2 linked regions of the Iamia sp. SCSIO 61187 genome follow. The protein of the gene in region 2 interacts with the protein of the main gene of each other region in a pairwise test. Links are inferred from orthologs where the notes say so. Each region holds a gene or a part of one and is shown on either strand. Other genes may lie near its edges.

Region 1 (3,280 bases), 1.9 Mb from region 2 along the record:
CTGTTCGGTGGGAGGTGGCCGCTAGCCTCCGAGGCCTATGGCTCAGCCCCCGCTCGCTCCCATCACCGCCGCCGGCCCCGGGTTCGACCCGCAGGGCGAGGTGTACAACCGCCTGCTCCAGAACCGCATCGTCTTCCTCGGCTCCGAGGTCAACGACACGATCGCCAACCTGATCACCGCCCAGCTGCTCTACCTCGAGGGCGAGGACTCCGAGAAGGACATCTGGCTGTACATCAACAGCCCGGGCGGCTCGGTCACCGCCGGCATGGCGATCTACGACACCATGCAGCTCGTCGGACCCGAGGTCGGCACCATCTGCATGGGCCTGGCCGCCTCCATGGGCCAGTTCCTGCTGTGCGCCGGGGCCAAGGGCAAGCGCTTCGCCCTCCCGCACGCCCGGGTGATGATGCACCAGCCCTCCGGCGGCTTCCAGGGCCAGGCCAGCGACATCCAGATCCAGGCCGAGCAGATCCTCTACGTCAAGAAGGTCATGGCCCAGCGCATCGCCGAGCACACCGGCCAGCCGGTCGAGCAGATCGAGGCCGACTCCGAGCGCGACCGCTGGTTCACCGCTGCCGAGGCCCAGGAGTACGGGATCATCGACCAGGTCGTCAGCCGCCGCACGGAGATGATGTAGCGGGCGACGCCACGGAAGGTGCCTGGCACCTTCCGTGCTACCCCTCGGTGGTGGTGGTCGTGGCGCCGTCCTCGTCGTCGGTCGAGGCGGGACCCTCCCCGAGGTCGAGGTCGCACTCGGTGCGGGCGTAGGCGACGACGTCCTCGCTGGCCTGGGCCAGGCCCGGCAGCTCGTCGAGCTCGCCGGCGATGGCGGCCCGCGCCGCCGGCAGGTCGTCGGGGTTGTCCTGGACGGCCTCCAGGACGAGGGCCACGCCCTGGCGGATCCGGGCCACGTCGTCGCGGATGGCGCCGGGCGCGTCGCCCTCGAGCTCGCTGAACTGCTCGAGGGTCGCCTCCAGCCGCGCCTCGAGCCCGGCCGGGTCGCTGGGGTCGAGGTCGCCGAGGATCGTGCTCAGCTGCTCGGTGTCGCCCAGGCGCTCGCAGAAGGCCCCGCTGTCGCCGTCGTCCGAGCAGGCCGAGGCCACGACCAGGGCCAGGGCGACGGCCGCGGCGGCGGCGCGCCGCCGGGGGATGGGCCTCACGAGGCCCGGGCCGCCTCGGCCCGGGCCCGCAGGTCGGAGACGGCGTGCCCCAGCCCCTCGGGGTCGCGGTAGAGGGCGCTGCCGGCGATCAGGACGTTGGCGCCGGCGGTGACGGCGCCGGCGATGGTGCTGGGCCCGATGCCCCCATCGACCTCGACGTCGAGCGTCAGGCCCTGGGCGTCGGCCAGGGCCCGGACCTCGGCGACCTTGGGCTCCATGGTGGCGATGTAGTCCTGGCCCCCGAACCCGGGGTTCACGGTCATCACCAGCACCATGTCGACCAGGTCCAGCACGTGCTGCACGGCGGCGACGGGCGTCGCCGGGTTGAGGGCCACCGCCGGGCTGGCGCCCAGCTCGCGCACCCGGGCGAGGGTGCGGTGGAGGTGGGGCGCGGTCTCGGCGTGGACGATGAGGATCTCGCACCCGGCGTCGACGTAGCGGCCGGCCAGCTCGTCGGGGTCGAGCACCATCAGGTGGGCCTCGAACGGGATGTCGACGTGCTTGCGGCAGCTGGCGATGACGTCGGGCCCGAAGGTCAGGTTGGGGACGAAGCGACCGTCCATCACGTCCCACTGGATGCGGTCGACGCCGGCCTCGGCCAGGGCGACGCACTCCTCCCCGAGCCGGCTGAAGTCGGCCGGGAGCACCGACGGGACGATGGAGATGGGGCGGGGCTCGGTCACCTCGCCATGGTAGGCGGGAGCCCCCGGAGCGCCCCGTAGCCTCCGGTGGTGGCCGGCCCCCGCACGATCGACGATGCCGAGCGCCGGGCGCGCCTCGGTCGGCGCCACGCCCTGGCCGAGCCGGTCCTCTCCCCCGAGCACGCCTGCGCGGCGGTCGTCGCCCTCCACTCGAGCGACCCGATCAGCGTCCACCTGTCGACGTGGGCCCGGACCGAGGCCGCACCGTCCGAGCTCGAACGGGCCCTCTACACCGACCGCACCCTGGTCCGCCTGCACGGCATGCGCCGCACGCTCTGGGTCGTGCCCGTGGCCCTCGAGCCCGCGGTGCGGGTCGGCGCCGGCCGGCCGCTCGTCGCTCCCGACCGGGCCCGCCTCGTGAAGGCTCTGGCCGCCGCGGGCGAGGTCGCCGATCCCGAGCGGTGGCTCGACGAGCTCGGCGACGCCGTGGTGGCCGCGGTCGAGGAGGCCGGCGAGGCGACGGCCGTCGAGCTGGGCCGGGCGGTCCCGGGCCTGGCGACGAAGGTCGTCTACGGGCAGGGCACCAAGTGGCCGACGGAGGTCAGCGTCGCCTCCCGCCTGCTGGTCATCCTGGGGTTCGAGGGCCGCATCGTGCGGTCCCGCCCCCTGGGGACGTGGGTGTCGGGGCAGTACCGCTACGCGCCCGGCTCGGCTCTGGAGCGACCACCGGACCCCACCCCCGCAGCGGCGCGGGCCGAGGTCGTCGGCTCCTACGTGGCCCGCTTCGGGCCCGTGACCGAGGCCGACGTGCGCTGGTGGACGAGGTGGACGGCCGCCCAGGTGCGCACCGCCCTCGCCGCCGCCGGGGCCGCAGAGGTCGCCGTGGATGGTGGTCCGGCGTTCGTGGCCGGCGGCGACGACGCCGAGGTGCCGGCTCCGGACCCGTGGGTCGCCCTCCTCCCCGGGCTCGACCCCACGACCATGGGCTGGAAGGGGCGGGACTGGTACCTGGGCGAGCTCGGGCCCGTGCTCTTCGACCGCAACGGCAACGCCGGGCCCACGGTCTGGGCCGACGGGCGGGTGGTCGGCGGGTGGGCCCAGCGGCCGGACGGCGAGGTCGTCGTGGACCTCCGCACCGACGTCGGCGCCGACGCCCGGAGGGCGATCGACGGCGAGGCGGAGCGCCTGGCGGCCTGGTTCGGCGGCGTGGTCGCCACGCCGCGGTTCCGCACGCCGCTGGAGCGGGCCCTGGTCGCCGGGACGGAGCTCCCGTGACCGCGTCCCCGCCGTCGGCGGCTGTCGCCGTGGATGACGCCGTCGAGGTCGACGTGGTCCGCGTCGCCACCGGGGGCGAGGGCGTGGGCCGGGCACCCGACGGGCGGACGCTGTTCGTGGCCGGCGCCCTGCCGGGGGAGCGGGTGCGGGCCACCGTCCTCGAGGTCCGCAAGCGCCACGGGCGCGCCGAGCTCGTCGACGTGG
Region 2 (3,659 bases):
GCTACGTCGGCGACGGCACCGGCGGGGACGGTGCCGACCCCGTCCGACGCTGGGCCCTCGCGGCCGACGCGGTGGCGGCGGCGCGCGGGTGGGACGTGCTCGGGGTCGCCCTCAACAGCCAGGCCCCCGAGCCCGAGATCGCCACCCTCGCCACCCTGCGCGCCACCGTCCCGCTGCGGGCCCGGTGGCGCCTCGTCGACTGCGGTTCGGACCCGGCCCGCCTCGTCGCCGCCGTGGCCGGGGCCCGGGCGGTCGCGGCCCAGTCGTACCACGCCGCCCTGTTCGGCCTGGCCGCCGGGGTGCCGTCGGTTCTGGCGGCGGCCACGCCGTACTACGAGGCCAAGGCCGGGGGGCTGGCCACCCTGGCCGGGCTGCCGGGCTCGTTCGTCGTCCGCGACCCCGACGACCTGGCCGCCGCCCTCGAGGACGTCGAGGCCGCCCTCGCCCTCACGCCGGCCCCCCTCGCCGACGCGGCCAAGGCCGCCGACGCCTGGTGGTCCGCGCTGCCCGTCGCCGTGGGCGTGGCCGCCTCCCCCTGACCTTCTCGGAAGGCGTCGTCAGCGGTTGAGCCAGTCCTCGGCGCCGGTGAAGGGCCAGCTGTCGGGCAGGTCGACCGGGGGCACCGACGGGGGCAGGGTCCGGTAGGCCTCCTCCCCCGGGCGGACGTAGCCCAGCTTCTCCCGGGCGATCTGCTCGACCACGTCGGGGTCCTGGAGCTCGGCGACCCGATCCTCCCGGACGGCCTGCTCGGCCCGGATGCGCTCGAGCTCGGCCTGGCGCTCGCGGGTCTCGTCGCGCTGGGCGAGCCACGTCCGGGTGGGGAACACGCCCACGAGCAGGAAGCCGACCAGCACCACCGAGACGACCAGCCCGGCGGCGATGCGCCGACCGGGACGGGGCGCCGGCCGACCGTGGCGCCGGGCCGACGCCCGGGCGGGGGTTCGCCGGGACCCCCCGGACGCCGACGTCGCCGTGGCCCTGCCCTTCGACGTGGCCGAGGGCGGGCGGCGGGTGGTCGGAGGCGTGGCCTTCGCCCCGGGGGTGGGCTTGGTGGCGGGCCGCGAGCCGGCCGGGCGGCGGGCGGACCCGGTCGCGCCCCGGGCGGGGGCGCGACGGGAGGACCCGGTCGCGCCCGCCGGGCGGGGACGGCGGCGGGGCCCGTCGCTCACGCCCGCCCCTCGCTCATGCCGACCCCCGGGCCAGGGCGGCGGCGCCCGGGTACGACGCCGCCTCACCCAGGTCCTCCTCGATGCGGAGGAGCTGGTTGTACTTGGCCACCCGGTCGCTGCGGGCCGGGGCGCCGGTCTTGATCTGTCCGCAGTTGGTGGCCACGGCCAGGTCGGCGATGGTGGCGTCCTCGGTCTCGCCCGAGCGGTGCGACATCACCGCCGTGTACTTCGAGCGGGCGCCCAGCGCGACCGCGTCGAGCGTCTCGGTGAGCGAGCCGATCTGGTTGACCTTGATCAGGATCGAGTTGGCCACGCCGGCCTCGATGCCCCGGCTGAAGCGGTCGACGTTGGTGACGAACAGGTCGTCGCCGACCAGCTGGACCTTGTCGCCGATGGCCTCGGTGAGGGCAGCCCAGCCCTTCCAGTCCTCCTCGCCCATGCCGTCCTCGATCGACACGATCGGGTACCGCTCGGTGAGGTCGGTCAGGTAGTCGACGAACTCGGCCGGCTTGAGCTTGCGGCCCTCGCCGGCGAGGTCGTACTTGCCCCGCGCGAAGAACTCGGTGGAGGCGGCGTCGAGGGCGATGGCGATGTCGCTCCCGGGGGTGAACCCGGCGCTCTGGATGGCCTCGACGAGGAGCCCGATGGCGGCCTCGTTGGACTCGAGGTTGGGGGCGAAGCCGCCCTCGTCGCCGATGGCGGTGGCCAGGCCCTTCTTGGCGAGGATGCCCTTGAGCACGTGGTAGGTCTCGGTGCCCCAGCGCAGCGCCTCGCCGAAGCTGGCCGCGCCGACCGGCATGATCATGAACTCCTGGATGTCCATGTTGTTGTCGGCGTGGGCGCCGCCGTTGAGGACGTTCATCATCGGCACGGGCAGGACGTGGGCGTTGGTGCCCCCGACGTGCCGGTACAGCGGCAGCCCGAGCTCGCGGGCCGCCGCCTTGGCCGCCGCCAGGGAGACGCCGAGGATGGCGTTGGCGCCCAGGCGGCCCTTGGCGTCGGTGCCGTCGAGGTCGATGAGGGTGGTGTCCAGCAGGCGCTGCTCGATGGCGTCGAGGCCCACCACGGCGTCGCGGATCTCACCGTTGACGTGGCCGACGGCCTTGCGCACGCCCTTGCCGCCGTAGCGCTTGCCCCCGTCGCGGAGCTCGACGGCCTCGAACGCGCCGGTCGACGCGCCCGACGGGACGGCGGCCCGGCCCACGTTGCCGGAGTCGAGCAGCACCTCCACCTCGACGGTGGGGTTGCCGCGCGAGTCGAGGATCTCGCGTCCGACGACGTCTTCGATGGTGCTCATCGGCGCACGATGGGAGCGTCGAGATCGTACGACCGAGCTGGCCGGACGGGGCGCCGATGAGCACCGACGGCGGCTCCGCCGCCGGGCAGCCAACCGTGCTTGCTGGGTCGCTCGCTTCGCTCGCTCATGGGGGTGGGGTCGACTCCTGGGTCGGGGCGCGGGTCGCCGTCCCAGGGTAGGCGGCGCTCCCCGCCCGGCCCGAGCACCCGGCCGGACGGGACCGAGGGCGCCGCCTCAGCGGCCGGCGGCGCGGACCGCGTCGCGGACGCGGGCGGCGGCGGCCCGGAGGGCAGCCTCCGGGTCGACGTCGCCGGTCCGGGCCACGGCCACCAGGGCGAGGAGCTGGTCCCCCAGGTCCTCGGGGTCGGCGGCGGCGGGCGACCACGGGTGCCCGGCCGCCTCGGCCTTGCGCAGCACCTTGTGGGCCCAGAGCAGCGACGGGAGGGCGTCGGTGAGCCCGTCCATGACCGACTCGTGCCCCGACTCGGCCCGCTTGATCTGCTCCCACGACCGGGCCAGGTCCTCGGCCGGCGAGGCGTCGCCGGCCGGGTGGAGCGTGCCGTTGCCGGCGAAGACGTGCGGGTGGCGGCGGACCAGCTTGTCGTGGATCCCCCGGGCCACGTCGGCCAGGGTGAAGGCGCCCCGCTCGGCGCCGAGCGTGGCGTGGAAGACGACCTGGAACAGCAGGTCGCCCAGCTCCTCGGCCAGGTGCTCCTCGGCGTCGACGCCGGCGTCGGAGCCGAGCTCGTCGCGGTCGGCGACGGCGGCCCAGGCGGTGATGGCCTCGACGACCTCGTAGGCCTCCTCGAGGGCGTGGCGGGTGAGGGTGACGTGGGTCTGCTCGCGGTCCCACGGGCACCGCTCCCGGAGGGTCCGCACCAGCTCGGCGAACGCCACCACCTCGGCCGCGACCGGCGCGGCCAGGCGGGGCACGTACAGCGAGGTCAGGTGGTCGGGGTCGACGCTGCGGTCGAGCTCGGCCCAGGGGACGGCGGTGATCGACTCCTCCGGTGTGCCCAGCCGCTGGACGACCAGCACCGGCTCGGTCGGTGGGTCGTCGACCGCCAGCTTGATGTCCGAGAGCACCCGGCGGTTGTGGCAGTGGGCCACCAGCAGCGGACCCCGCTCCCCCGCCGCCGCCTCGGCGAAGCGGTGCCCGTCGACCAGGCGCACCCCCTCCTCCACCGGGTCCA

Evidence for each region. The genes of interacting proteins can lie anywhere in the genome.
Region 1: the proteins of eno (region 2) and rpe interact in binary tests that used the Escherichia coli proteins (3 or more experiments, as listed by UniProt). The link is inferred for Iamia sp. SCSIO 61187 from one-to-one orthologs.

Annotation. Positions count from the first base shown.
Region 1 is NZ_CP050948.1:3,213,551-3,216,830, reverse strand. What follows is about bases 1-2,888. They hold rpe (ribulose-phosphate 3-epimerase), read right to left. Parts: upstream 1,844-2,888; coding sequence 1,157-1,843; downstream 1-1,156. Other genes in these bases: HC251_RS15260 (winged helix DNA-binding domain-containing protein), read left to right, coding at 1,892-2,888; HC251_RS15270 (hypothetical protein), read right to left, coding at 675-1,160; HC251_RS15275 (ATP-dependent Clp protease proteolytic subunit), read left to right, coding at 38-637. Also shown: more of HC251_RS15260, read left to right, coding at 2,889-3,076; HC251_RS15255 (class I SAM-dependent RNA methyltransferase), read left to right, coding at 3,106-3,280. UniProt on the Escherichia coli protein: Catalyzes the reversible epimerization of D-ribulose 5-phosphate to D-xylulose 5-phosphate.
Region 2 is NZ_CP050948.1:1,321,606-1,325,264, reverse strand. The notes cover bases 325-3,199. They hold eno (phosphopyruvate hydratase), read right to left. Parts: upstream 2,467-3,199; coding sequence 1,183-2,466; downstream 325-1,182. Other genes in these bases: HC251_RS06475 (MazG nucleotide pyrophosphohydrolase domain-containing protein), read right to left, coding at 2,701-3,199; HC251_RS06485 (septum formation initiator family protein), read right to left, coding at 558-1,169; HC251_RS06490 (glycosyltransferase), read left to right, coding at 325-539. Also shown: more of HC251_RS06490, read left to right, coding at 1-324; more of HC251_RS06475, read right to left, coding at 3,200-3,659. UniProt on the Escherichia coli protein: Catalyzes the reversible conversion of 2-phosphoglycerate (2-PG) into phosphoenolpyruvate (PEP). It is essential for the degradation of carbohydrates via glycolysis.